Regions from separate parts of the Kocuria sp. BT304 genome, predicted to be linked through region 2. Evidence: riboswitches for the same ligand, from Rfam matches in the RefSeq annotation. Region 2 holds a riboswitch; the other holds the start of a gene.
What was found. A riboswitch is a leader RNA that binds a small molecule or an ion and turns the genes downstream of it on or off. The one in region 2 is predicted to bind thiamine pyrophosphate.
Positions count from the first base shown of each region.

Region 1: it holds a riboswitch for thiamine pyrophosphate, as region 2 does, so the genes downstream of both, DNL27_RS06130 (bifunctional hydroxymethylpyrimidine kinase/phosphomethylpyrimidine kinase) here and thiO (glycine oxidase ThiO) in region 2, are expected to answer to the same signal.

Region 1 is NZ_CP030039.1:1,358,009-1,363,636, reverse strand. It holds gene obgE (GTPase ObgE) at 1-926, opposite strand, end outside; gene rpmA (50S ribosomal protein L27) at 1,077-1,331, opposite strand; gene rplU (50S ribosomal protein L21) at 1,373-1,684, opposite strand; gene DNL27_RS06130 (bifunctional hydroxymethylpyrimidine kinase/phosphomethylpyrimidine kinase) at 1,931-3,481, opposite strand; TPP riboswitch at 3,469-3,562, opposite strand; gene DNL27_RS06125 (Rne/Rng family ribonuclease) at 3,654-5,628, opposite strand, start outside.
Region 2 is NZ_CP030039.1:624,692-630,319, reverse strand. It holds gene DNL27_RS02870 (PhzF family phenazine biosynthesis protein) at 1-283, shown strand, start outside; gene DNL27_RS12360 (thiol-disulfide oxidoreductase DCC family protein) at 280-831, shown strand; gene thiE (thiamine phosphate synthase) at 937-1,599, opposite strand; TPP riboswitch at 1,731-1,851, shown strand; gene thiO (glycine oxidase ThiO) at 1,843-3,114, shown strand; gene thiS (sulfur carrier protein ThiS) at 3,111-3,473, shown strand; partial or broken gene DNL27_RS02840 (thiazole synthase) at 3,476-4,468, shown strand; gene moeB (molybdopterin-synthase adenylyltransferase MoeB) at 4,684-5,628, shown strand, end outside.

The sequences.
Region 1 (5,628 bases), 730 kb from region 2:
GCCCGCACGAAGTCCGCGAGCTCCCGGGCCTCGGGGACGTCCACCTTGTTGAGGACCACCAGGCGGGGCCGCTGCGTGAGCGGGATCGAGGAGGGGTCCTCGTCCGCGATGTCCTGAGCGTAGTGGGCCAGCTCCTCCTCCAGTGCGTCGAGGTCCGTGAGGGGGTCCCGGCCGGGCTCCAGGGTGGCGCAGTCGATCACGTGCACCAGGGCGGCGCAGCGCTCCACGTGGCGCAGGAACTCGAGGCCCAGCCCCTTGCCCTCGGAGGCTCCCGGGATCAGCCCGGGCACGTCCGCCACGGTGAAGCGGGTGTCCCCGGCCTGGACCACGCCCAGGTTGGGGACGAGCGTGGTGAAGGGGTAGTCGGCGATCTTGGGCCGGGCCGCGCTCATGGCGGCGATCAGGCTGGACTTGCCGGCGGAGGGGAAGCCCACGAGCGCGATGTCCGCGATGGACTTCAGCTCGAGCTCCACCTCCTGCTCCTCGCCCGGGGTGCCGAGCAGCGCGAAGCCGGGGGCCTTGCGCTTGGGGGACGCGAGAGCCGCGTTGCCGCGCCCGCCCTGACCGCCCGCGGCCAGCACGTACTCGCTGCCCTCGCCGAGCAGGTCCGCGAGCACGTTGCCCTCGCGGTCCTTGACCACGGTGCCGTCCGGCACGGACAGCACGAGGTCCTGACCCTTGAAGCCGTGGCGCATGTCCCCCTTGCCGGGCTCCCCGTTGGGGGCCTTCTGGTGGGGCGCGTGGTGGAAGCCGAGCAGCGTGGTGGACTGCCCGTCCACGCGCAGGATCACGGAACCGCCGTCCCCGCCGTTGCCGCCGTCCGGCCCGCCCAGGGGCTTGAACTTCTCACGTTTGACGGACACGCAGCCGTGGCCGCCGTTGCCGCCCGTGGCGTGGACGATGACGCGATCAATAAAACTGGCCACGTGGCTCCTCGAGGTCGTGGTCGTCCGCGGCGCGGGCGGACCGGTGCTGTGCTCAAAAGACTAGAGGGTGAGCGCGTGACGCGCCCACCCTCCAGTGGTCGTCGCCACGTGGACGTGGCGGCGGGTGGACCCAGGGGTCCGAAGAATCTACTACTCGGCGGTCTGGATGTTGACCACGCGGCGGCCACGACGGGTGCCGAACTCGACGACACCGGCGGCCAGGGCGAACAGGGTGTCGTCCTTGCCGCGGCCCATGTTCAGGCCCGGGTGGAAGTGGGTCCCGCGCTGGCGGACGATGATCTCGCCGGCGTTGACGGACTGGCCGCCGAAGCGCTTGACACCCAGGTACTGGGCGTTGGAGTCACGGCCGTTGCGAGTGGAGCTCGCACCCTTCTTGTGTGCCATGGTGTGTGCCTACCTTCGTTGGAAATGTACGGGGGACCGGATCAGGCGTCGATGCCGGTGATCTTGACCGTGGTCAGCTCGGCGCGGAAACCCTGACGCTTCTTGTAGCCGGTCTTGTTCTTGTACTTCATGATCGAGATCTTGGGACCGCGCAGGTCCTCGATGATCTCGGCCGTGACCTTGACGTCGGCCAGGGTCTTGGAGTCGGAGGTGACCTTGTCCCCATCGACCAGCAGCAGCGCAGGAAGCTCTACGGTGCTGCCTGCCTCGCCGGCGACGCGGTCAAGGGTCACGAGGTCTCCTACGGAAACCTTCTCCTGGCGGCCGCCTGCGCGGACAATCGCGTACACCACTTGGGAACTCACTTCTCTCGACATCTATGGACTGCGTGTATTGGTCGGGTGCACTCCTGGAGGACTGCGAATGTCGAGACATCACGCCGCAGTGGTTCATGACCGACCGCATTCCGCGTGGCTATCGCATCAAAACAGGATGTTCACCCGAGTGTGCCGCTTTCCGTGCGCGTGGGAATGACTACGACGCACTCCGGTGTCCGGCACCGACAGCCCAGAGTACCTGATCCCCGGAAGTCACGCCACTCACGCGCCCTGCCCGCCGCGCTGCGCGGACTGGTCGAAGAACGCGAGTTCGAGCCGGCAGGCCCGCAGGTAGGCGCGTCGCATGGCCTCGCGGGTGGCGGGGTCCGCGCTCGACGCCGCCCGGTCCACGATCTCGCGCACGGCCTCCGTGGCGGCCTGGAAGGCGGGGTCCGCGTAGGTCTGCAGCCAGTCCGCGTACGGGTGCCCGTCCAGCCCCGCGGCCCGGGCCCGCGCCGAGAGCTCCGAGCCCACGTGGGCGTAGAGCCAGTAGCACGGCAGCACCGCAGCGGCCCCCACCGCGAAGCCGTCCTGTCCCGTGCGCGCGAGCAGGAAGTCCGCGTACGCGCTCGTGGTCTCCGAGGGCGGCAGCGGCTTCCGGTCCCCGAGCCGCGCGCGGTGCAGGGCGGACTCCCCCGTGACCACGGCGGCGGACGCGCTCGCGAACAGCTCACGGGAGTCCTCGTCCGGTGCGGAGGCGGCCAGCAGCGCCAGGGCCCGGGAGTAGAACTCGAGGTACTGCATGTCCTGGTCCAGGTAGAACTCGAACGCCTCCCGGTCCAGGGTGCCGTCCCCCAGGGCCACCACGAAGGGCAGCGCCGCGATCCGTTCCCGGACCGGAGCGCTCTCGTCCCACAGCTCGTCCGTGAACGGCCGCCCCTGCCCGGAGCCCAGCCCGGCGGCGTCCTCCGCGCACGCCCCGGCTAAGAAGGTGGGGTCCGTGACGAGGTCCTGGACGTGGTGGAAGTGGTGGACCGGGCCGTTGCCGTGGCCCACGTGCAGGGTGTCCGCCGCGCGCAGCGCCCCGCGCAGCCACTGGCGGGCGGTGTCGATGCCCTGCGCCCAGTCCCCCGTGCGGGCCACCACCGTGGCCACCGCGGAGGACAGCGAGCAGCCCGTGCCGTGCGTGTTGCGGGTGACCACGCGCGCTCCCGCGTACTGCGCGGCGGGTTCGGCCCGGCCGGGAACCACGAGGGCGTCCGGCGTGGTGTCCCCCGCGAGGTGCCCGCCCTTGACGAGCACGCGCGTGCCGAAGGTCTCCGCCACGGCACGGCCCTGCGCGAGGGCCTCGTCCCACGTGGTGGCCACGGGCCGTTCCGCGAGCACGGCCAGCTCGGGAAGGTTGGGGGTGATGAGGTCCGCGTGGTGCAGGATCCCGCGCAGGGCGTCCTCGGCGTCGGGCTCCAGCAGCCGGCCCCCGGCGGTGGCCACCATCACCGGGTCGATCACAACCACCGGGGCACGTCCGGCCGCCAGCCAGCGGCCCACGGTCTCGATGGTCTCCACCGAGCCGAGCATGCCCACCTTCACGGCGTCCAGCTCCACGTCCTGCGCCACGGCGTCCAGCTGCGCCTGGAGCACGGACACGGGCGGGGTGTGCACGTCCACCACGCCCCGGGTGTTCTGCGCGACCACCGCCGTGATCACGCTCAGCCCGTAGCCGCCCATCGCGGCGATCGACTTCAGGTCCGCGGCGTGGCCCGCGCCGCCGGTGGGATCCGTTCCGGCGATCGACAGGACGCGCGGGGCGGGGGCAGGAGACGTGGCGATCACGACATTCCCTTCGCTAGTTCGAGCTAGATCAGGTTCGACGGGTGTGTTCTCAGCCGCTGGGCGGCACCCCGTGTCCGTGCCCGATCATGCCACAGGAGCGCCCGGATTCCTCCGAGCGCTCCTGTGGCCGGGCCGTGCACGACGCCACACGGTGGCGGTCGTCGCGCGGGTCTCAGTCCGCCTTGGGGGTCATGGTGATGTCCTGGGCCTTCACGCCCACCCCCACGATGGTCGGCTGCCCGTCCGAGGGCGCCGTGCGCACCGCGGTGGCCTCGGCGGTGAAACGGCTCGCGGCCCCCGCCGACGCCTCGTACTCGCGCGTCTCCACGCTCGCGGTGCCCGGTGCGGCGGCGGGTGCCACCGCACGGCGTGAACCACGACGCCGCCTGGCCGGGGTGCTCGGGGCGGCCTGCCCCGCGGCACCCGGTGCGTTCTGACCGGCCGCGCTGGGCGCGGTCCCGGCACCACCGGAGCGGCTGCTGCCGGACTGGTCGCGCCCGGACTGGTCTCGTCCGGTCTTGTCGTCCTCGGACCGACCGCTCCCGGACTGGCGGTTGCCCGCCCCGCCGTTCCTGGACCGGCCGCCTCCGGACTGGTCCCGCTGGGTGTCGCTGTCCTGCCCCGCCCCTGACTTTCCGCCCTGGGAGTCCGAGGAGCGGTCGGCGTCCTCGGCGGAGCCGCGCGCGCCCGTGGCGGCGCCGGGGGCCGTGGCCACCCGGCGGCCGCGGCGCTGACGGCCCGCACCACCCGAACGGGACCCGGATCCGGAACGGTCGCCGCCGGAGGTCTCCTCGCCCGAAGTGTCCTCACCGGAGAACGCCGCGGAGAGCGAGTCAAGGGTTAGGGACTCCTGTGCCGTGCCACGGTCCTGGTGGCCCTGCGGGAGCTCGACGACCTCGCCGCCGATGGTCAGCTGCGAGGCGGCGCCGCCGTCCTGGCCCTGGGTGTGGTCCTCGCGGGAGGTCTCCTGCGACGAACCGCCATCCTCACCCTGCTGGGTGCGGCCACGGCTGCGCTTGCCCCGGCGCTTCTTGCGACGGCGTCCGCCCTCGGACTCGCCGTGGCTCTCGTCCCCGGGGCCTCCCGCCGCCTGGTGGTCTCGCGCGGAGTCCGCGGCACCGGACGCGCTGCCCGAGGACGCGGCCGCGTCCCGGGAACCGTGCTGGGCGGCGTCGTCCTCGTGCGAGGAGGCCGCGGCGATGGTGGCGAACGCGGTGCGCGCGGCCTCGTCCCGGGCCTGCTGCTCGTCCGGGCTCTTGGAGCGCGCGGGCGAGGGCTGCTTTTCCTGCGGCTGGTGCTGCTGCTTCTGGCGCGAGCGCTTGCGGTCGTTGCGGTTGCCGCGGTGGTCCGGGGCGGACGCGGTGGAGCGGCCCTTGAGCGGGTGGTCGTGGACCAGCACGCCGCGCCCGGCGCACTCCTCGCACGGCTCGGAGAACACCTCCAGCAGCCCCGTGCCCATGCGCTTGCGCGTCATCTGCACGAGACCCAGGGAGGTCACCTCCGCCACCTGGTGCTTGGTGCGGTCGCGGCCCAGGCACTCCACGAGCCGGCGCAGCACGAGGTCCCGGTTGGACTCCAGGACCATGTCGATGAAGTCCACCACGATGATCCCGCCGATGTCCCGCAGCCGCAGCTGGCGCACGATCTCCTCGGCGGCCTCGAGGTTGTTCTTGGTGACGGTCTCCTCGAGGTTGCCGCCGGAACCGGTGAACTTGCCCGTGTTGACGTCCACCACGGTCATGGCCTCGGTGCGGTCGATCACGAGCGAGCCGCCGGAGGGCAGGAACACCTTGCGCTCCAGCGCCTTCTGGATCTGCTCCTCCACGCGCATGTGCTCGAAGAGGTCCTCGTCCTCGGTCCAGCGCTGCAGCCGGTCCAGCAGGTCCGGGGCCACGTAGGTCACGTAGGCCTCGATGTTGTCCCACGCCTGCTCGCCCTGGACCACCATGGCGGTGAAGTCCTCGTTGAACACGTCCCGGACGGTCTTGATGGTGAGGTCCGGCTCGGCGTAGAGCAGCTCCGGGGCGAGGGTCTTGGTGGAGCCGGCCTTCTCCTGGATCTGCTCCCACTGCGAGCGCAGCCGGTTGATGTCGTTGGTCAGCTCGGTCTCGGACGCCCCCTCGGCGGCGGTGCGCACGATCACGCCC
Region 2 (5,628 bases):
GGTGGGCGTGGTGGGCCCGGCGCCGGACGGGGCCGGGCACCGCTTCGAGGTGCGGGCCTTCGTGCCCGGGGCCCGCGGCTACGAGGACCCCGTGACGGGCAGCCTCAACGCGGCCCTCGCGCAGTGGCTGATCCGCACCGGGCGTGCACCCGGCGAGTACACGGCACGGCAGGGCACCCGCGTGGGCCGGCACGGACTCGTGCACGTGATCTCGGACCGGCAGGGCGCCGTGCTGGTGGGCGGCGAGTGCGCGGTGCGCATCACCGGGAGCGTGGAGCTGTGAGCGCACGGCTGCACGTGGTCTTCGACGGCCGGTGCGGTTTCTGCACCCGCGCCGTGGGCTGGGTGCGGCGCCTGGACCGGCACGGGCGGGTCGAGCTGCACGCGTGGCAGCAGCCGGACGTGCCGGAACGGTTTGGCCTGACCCCGCAGGAGTGCGACGCCTCGGTGTGGGCGGTGCCCCAGGCCGGGGAGAGCACCGTGATCGCCGCGCAGCGCCCCCGCGGGGGCGGAGCCTCGGGCAGTGCCTGCGACGGTCCGCAGCCTGGAGCTGCGCCGCCGGACGCTCCGGAGTCCGGATCCGGTGACCTCGGGTCGGGGCGCGGAGGCCCGCAGGCCACGAGGAGGCACGCGGTGAGCGGCGCCCGAGCAGTCGCGGCGATCCTCGACACCGCCCTGGGCACACGCTGCTTCGGCGCGTTCCACGGCCTGCCACTGGTGGGCCGCACCCAGGAGGCCGTCTACCGCTGGGTGGCCACCCACCGGGGCCGCTTCCCGGGGGTCACCCCGTGGTGCGAGGAGCACCCAGGGCAGTGCGCCGGGGATGCCTGACCTCCGGTTCTGCCCCGCCTCGCGCACAGCCCCCGCACCAGCTTCCCCGCCGGAGACGCCGGGAGGGACCACCCCGGACGACAACGCGTTGCGTCGCCGCCCGGGTCAGGCGGGCAGCGCGCTGCGCAGCTCCCGCGCGGCGGCGGTGACGTCCCGCGCCTCGGTGACGGCGCGGACCACCACGATGCGCGTGGCACCGGTGCCGAGCACGGCGGGCAGCCGGGCGGCGTCGACACCCCCGATGGCGAAGAACGGGGTGGTGCCCGCGTGCTCGGCGGCGTAGCGGGGCAGCTCGAGCCCCACGGCCGCGCGGCCGGGCTTGGTGGGGGTCTCCCAGACCGGCCCGGTGCAGAAGTAGTCGAGCCCGGGGTCCGCGAGCGCGGCGTCCACCTGCGCGGGCGAGTGGCACGAGCGGCCCAGCACCACGTCCGGGCCCAGCACAGTGCGTGTCTGCCGCGTGGTGAGATCTCCCTGGCCCACGTGGAACACGTCCGCGCCGGTCAGCAGGGCCACGTCCGCGCGGTCATTGACGGCGAAGAGTTTGCCGTGCTCACGGGCGACCTCCGCGAGCACCTGGATGGCCTCGATCTCCGCGGCCGCCTCGAGCGTCTTGTCCCGCAGCTGGATGATGTCCACCCCGCCCTCGTACGCGGTGTGCAGGAAATCCCGCAGGTCACCGCGCTCCCGCCGAGCGGTCACGCACACGTAGAGCCGCGCGTCCCGCAGCTGTCGGCGTCGTCGTCGTCCCTGGTCCTCGCTCCGTTCCATGCCGCCATGGTGGCACGAACAGCGCACCGGGGGTGCAGCGCCCGCTCAGCCGGCCGCGAATCCCCCGGGGAAGCGACCGGCAAGGAGGACTAGACTGGCGGCGTCGTCCGGTTGCCGACGCCGCACCGCGCGACGAGGTCCACGGGAGCCCGCACACGTCACCGACCACCGCATCCGGCTGAGAGGGCGTGAGACGCCGACCGGTCACCTGATGCGGATCATGCCGCCGGAGGAAGGATGAGGATGTCCGAGAACGCACCCGTGCACGTCGTCGTGGCCGGGGCGGGTCTGATCGGGCTCGCCACCGCGGTCGAGCTGCGACGCCGCGGCGCCGCCGTCACGGTCGTGGACCCCCAGCCCGCGTGGGGCGCCACCCGAGCCGCTGCGGGCATGCTCGCACCGGTCGCGGAGACCCAGTACGGCCAAGAGCGGCTGTACCCCCTCATGCGCGCCTCTGCGGAGGAGTACCCCCGGTTCGTGGAGCGCATCGGCGCGGCCACCGGGCTGCCCACGGGCTACCGCACGGAGGAGACCCTGGTGGTCGCCGCCGACGCCGCGGACGCCCATTCCCTCTCTGACCTCGCCTCCCACCAGATCGCCTCCGGCATGGACGTCGAGGAGATCTCCACGGGCGAGGCCCGCGCCATGGAGCCCGCGCTCGCCCCCCGCCTCGCGGGCGCCGTGCGCATCGTCTCCGACCGCCAGGTGGACCCCCGCATGCTGGCCGCGGCCATGGTCGAGGCCCTCAACGCCCCGCACACCGAGACGCTCGCCGGGGTGCCCGACGCCGGGCCCGCCCTGTGGCGCACCCGCCGCGTGGACTCCGTGCAGGTCCCCCGCAGGGGCCCCCGCCGCGCCGAGGGCGTACTGCTGGACGACGGCGAGCGCCTGCCCGCGGACGCCGTGGTGGTGGCCTCGGGGCTCACCGCCAACACCGTGGGCGGACTGCCCGAGGACCTCGAGCTGCGCCTGCGTCCCGTGTTCGGGGACATCCTGCGGCTGCGCGTTCCCGACGCCGCCCTGGCCCCCGGTGAGGACCACCTGCTCACCCGTACCGTGCGCGCCCAGGTGATGGGGCGGCCCGTCTACATGGTCCCCCGCGTGGACCGCACCCTGGTGGTGGGTGCCACCAGCCGTGAGGACGGCCGCGAGTCCGTGCTGGCCGGCGGGGTGCACCAGCTGCTGCGGGACGCCCGAGCCGTGGTCCCCGCGATCGACGACTGCGACGTCCTGGAGATGATGGCCCGCGCACGGCCGGGCACCCCGGACGACCTCCCCTACCTCGGCGCCACCTCCGTGCCCGGACTCGTGATCAGCACCGGGCACTTCCGCCACGGCATCCTGCTCACCCCGGTGGCCTCGCGGCTGGCCGCGGAACTCGTCACCGGGGTCCTGGACCCGGCGGTGGACCACGCGCAGGACGCGCAGTTCCTGGCAGCAACCGACCCGGGCCGGCACAGCCCCCGCAACGACGACCCGCACGACACCCCTGACTTCTCGGGAGGACTCGCATGAGCACCCCTGCACCGCACACGCCCGGCCCCGCCACCCCGGCCGCTTCTCCGCTGACACCCGCCGTCACCTCCGCCCCGCAGCCCCAGACCGCGGTGGTCTCGCAGCACGATGACGCCGCCGCGGGCACCGCGAGCATCAACGGCGCTCCCGTGCCCGTGCGCGAGGGGTTCACCCTCACCGACGCCGTGGCGGATCTGACCGGGCGGGAGATCACCCCCCGGGGCACCGCCACGGACGGGCATCCCCTGGGCATCGCGGTGGCCGTGGACGACACCGTGGTCCCCCGCTCCCTGTGGGCCGCCACCGCCGTGGCACCGGGGCAGTCCGTGGAGATCGTCACCGCGGTGCAGGGAGGCTGAGCATGACGGATGCACACCGGACCGGCACCCCGAACACCGATCCCGTGACCGGAGGCCCCGCCACGCCGGAGAACCCCGCCACCGCCGCCGGTTGCCGTGCCCGCGGCTCCGGTGACACCCGCAGAGCCCGGACAGCGGGTGACCCCTCGCTGCCCGCCCTGAGCGTGGCCGGGGTGGAGCTGTCCTCACGGCTCATCATGGGCACCGGCGGTCTCACGGACCTCGCGATGCTCGAACGCGCCCTGCTGGCCTCCGGCACGGACCTGACCACGGTGGCGCTGCGCCGCTTCTCCCCGGGGGTACCCTCCGCGGACCGCCCCACCGGGCAGGGCCCGCACGGAACCGGACCGGCGAGCGGTGCCGGCGGAGCGGCGTCGTCGTCGGGGGCCCCGCAGGACAGCCTGTACGGGATCCTGCGCCGCCACGGGATCCGGGTGCTGCCCAACACCGCCGGGTGCTACACCGCCCGGGACGCGCTGCTGACCGCGGAGCTCGGGCGCGAGGCCCTGGAGACGGACTGGGTGAAGCTGGAGGTCATCTCGGACGAGGACACCCTGCTGCCGGACGGCGTGGAGCTGCTGGACGCCACCGAGAAGCTCGTGCGACGCGGCTTCACGGTCTTCGCGTACACCTCCGACGACCCCGTGCTCGCGCTGCGCCTCGAGGACGCAGGGGCCAGCGTCGTGATGCCCCTGGGCGCGCCGATCGGCACGGGGCTGGGCATCCTCAACCCCCACAACATCGAGCTGATCGCCTCGCGCGCCTCCGTGCCCGTGGTGCTGGACGCCGGCATCGGCACGGCGTCCGAGGCGGCGCTGGCCATGGAGCTCGGGTGCGACGCCGTGCTGCTCGCCTCCGCGGTGACCCGCGCCCAGGACCCCGTGGCCATGGCCCACGCCATGAAGCACGCCGTGCAGGCGGGTCAGCTCGCGCGGGGCGCGGGGCGGATCGCGCGCCGCACCCACGCGCTGGCATCCTCGCCCATGGCCGGGCGGATCGGCACCGATGAGGACACCCCGCGCGGGGACTGGCCCGCCCGGTCCGTGACCGAGACCGCGGGTGAGCCCGTCACCGGCGAGGGAGCGGCGCGGAACCCTCGAGGGAACCGCCCGTCCCCGGTGGGACCCCGTATGGATGGGGGTGGCGGCGCACCGCGTGACGTGGTGGACGCCTCCCCCGGCGCCCGCGGAAGCGCGGGGGACGTCACCCGATGAGCGCTCCCTCCCCCTTTGATCCCCTGGTGGAACCGGCCACCGAGCTCACGCGCGAGGAGCTCAAACGGTACTCGCGCCACCTCACCCTCACGCAGTTCGGACCGGTGGGGCAGCGGCGGCTCAAGAACGCGCGCGTGCTCGTGGTGGGGGCCGGGGGGCTGGGCGCGCCCGCGCTGCAGTACCTCGCCGCCGCCGGTGTGGGAACCCTGGGCGTCGTGGACGACGACGTGGTGTCCGTGTCCAACCTGCAGCGCCAGGTGATCCACACCGTGGCGGACGTGGGCCGTCCCAAGGTGGACTCTGCCGCGGACGCCCTGGCCCGCCTCAACCCGCTCGTGACCGTGCGGACCCACGACACGCGCCTGAGCACCGACAACGCCCTGGAGATCCTCGGGCAGTACGACCTCGTGCTGGACGGCGCGGACAACTTCGCCACCCGCTACCTCGTGGCGGACGCCGCGGAGCTCACCGGGATCCCCGTGGTGTGGGGATCCATCCTGCGCTTCGACGGCCAGGTCTCGGTGTTCTGGGCGGGCCGAGGGCCGGTGTACCGGGACCTCTACCCGGAGGCTCCCCCGGCCGGTTCCGTCCCCTCGTGCGCGGAGGGCGGGGTGCTGGGCGTGCTGCCCGCGACCATCGGCTCCGTGATGGCCACAGAGGCCCTGAAACTGCTCACCGGCATCGGGGCGCCCCTCGTGGGGCGCGTGCTGGTCCACGACGCCCTCGCCCAGACGTGGCGCACCCTCACCGTGCTGCCGGACCCCCAGCGCGAACCCGTCACCGACCTCACGCAGGTCTTCGTGGCGTGCGGCCTCCCGGCCCCCGACAACGACGCGGCGGACCGCGGGGACGTCCCGCCCGCCGCGCCCGGGGCCGGGGCGGGCACCCCGCCGGCCGCACCGAGCGCCGCGGAGACCGTGGACGCCACCGAACTCGCCCGG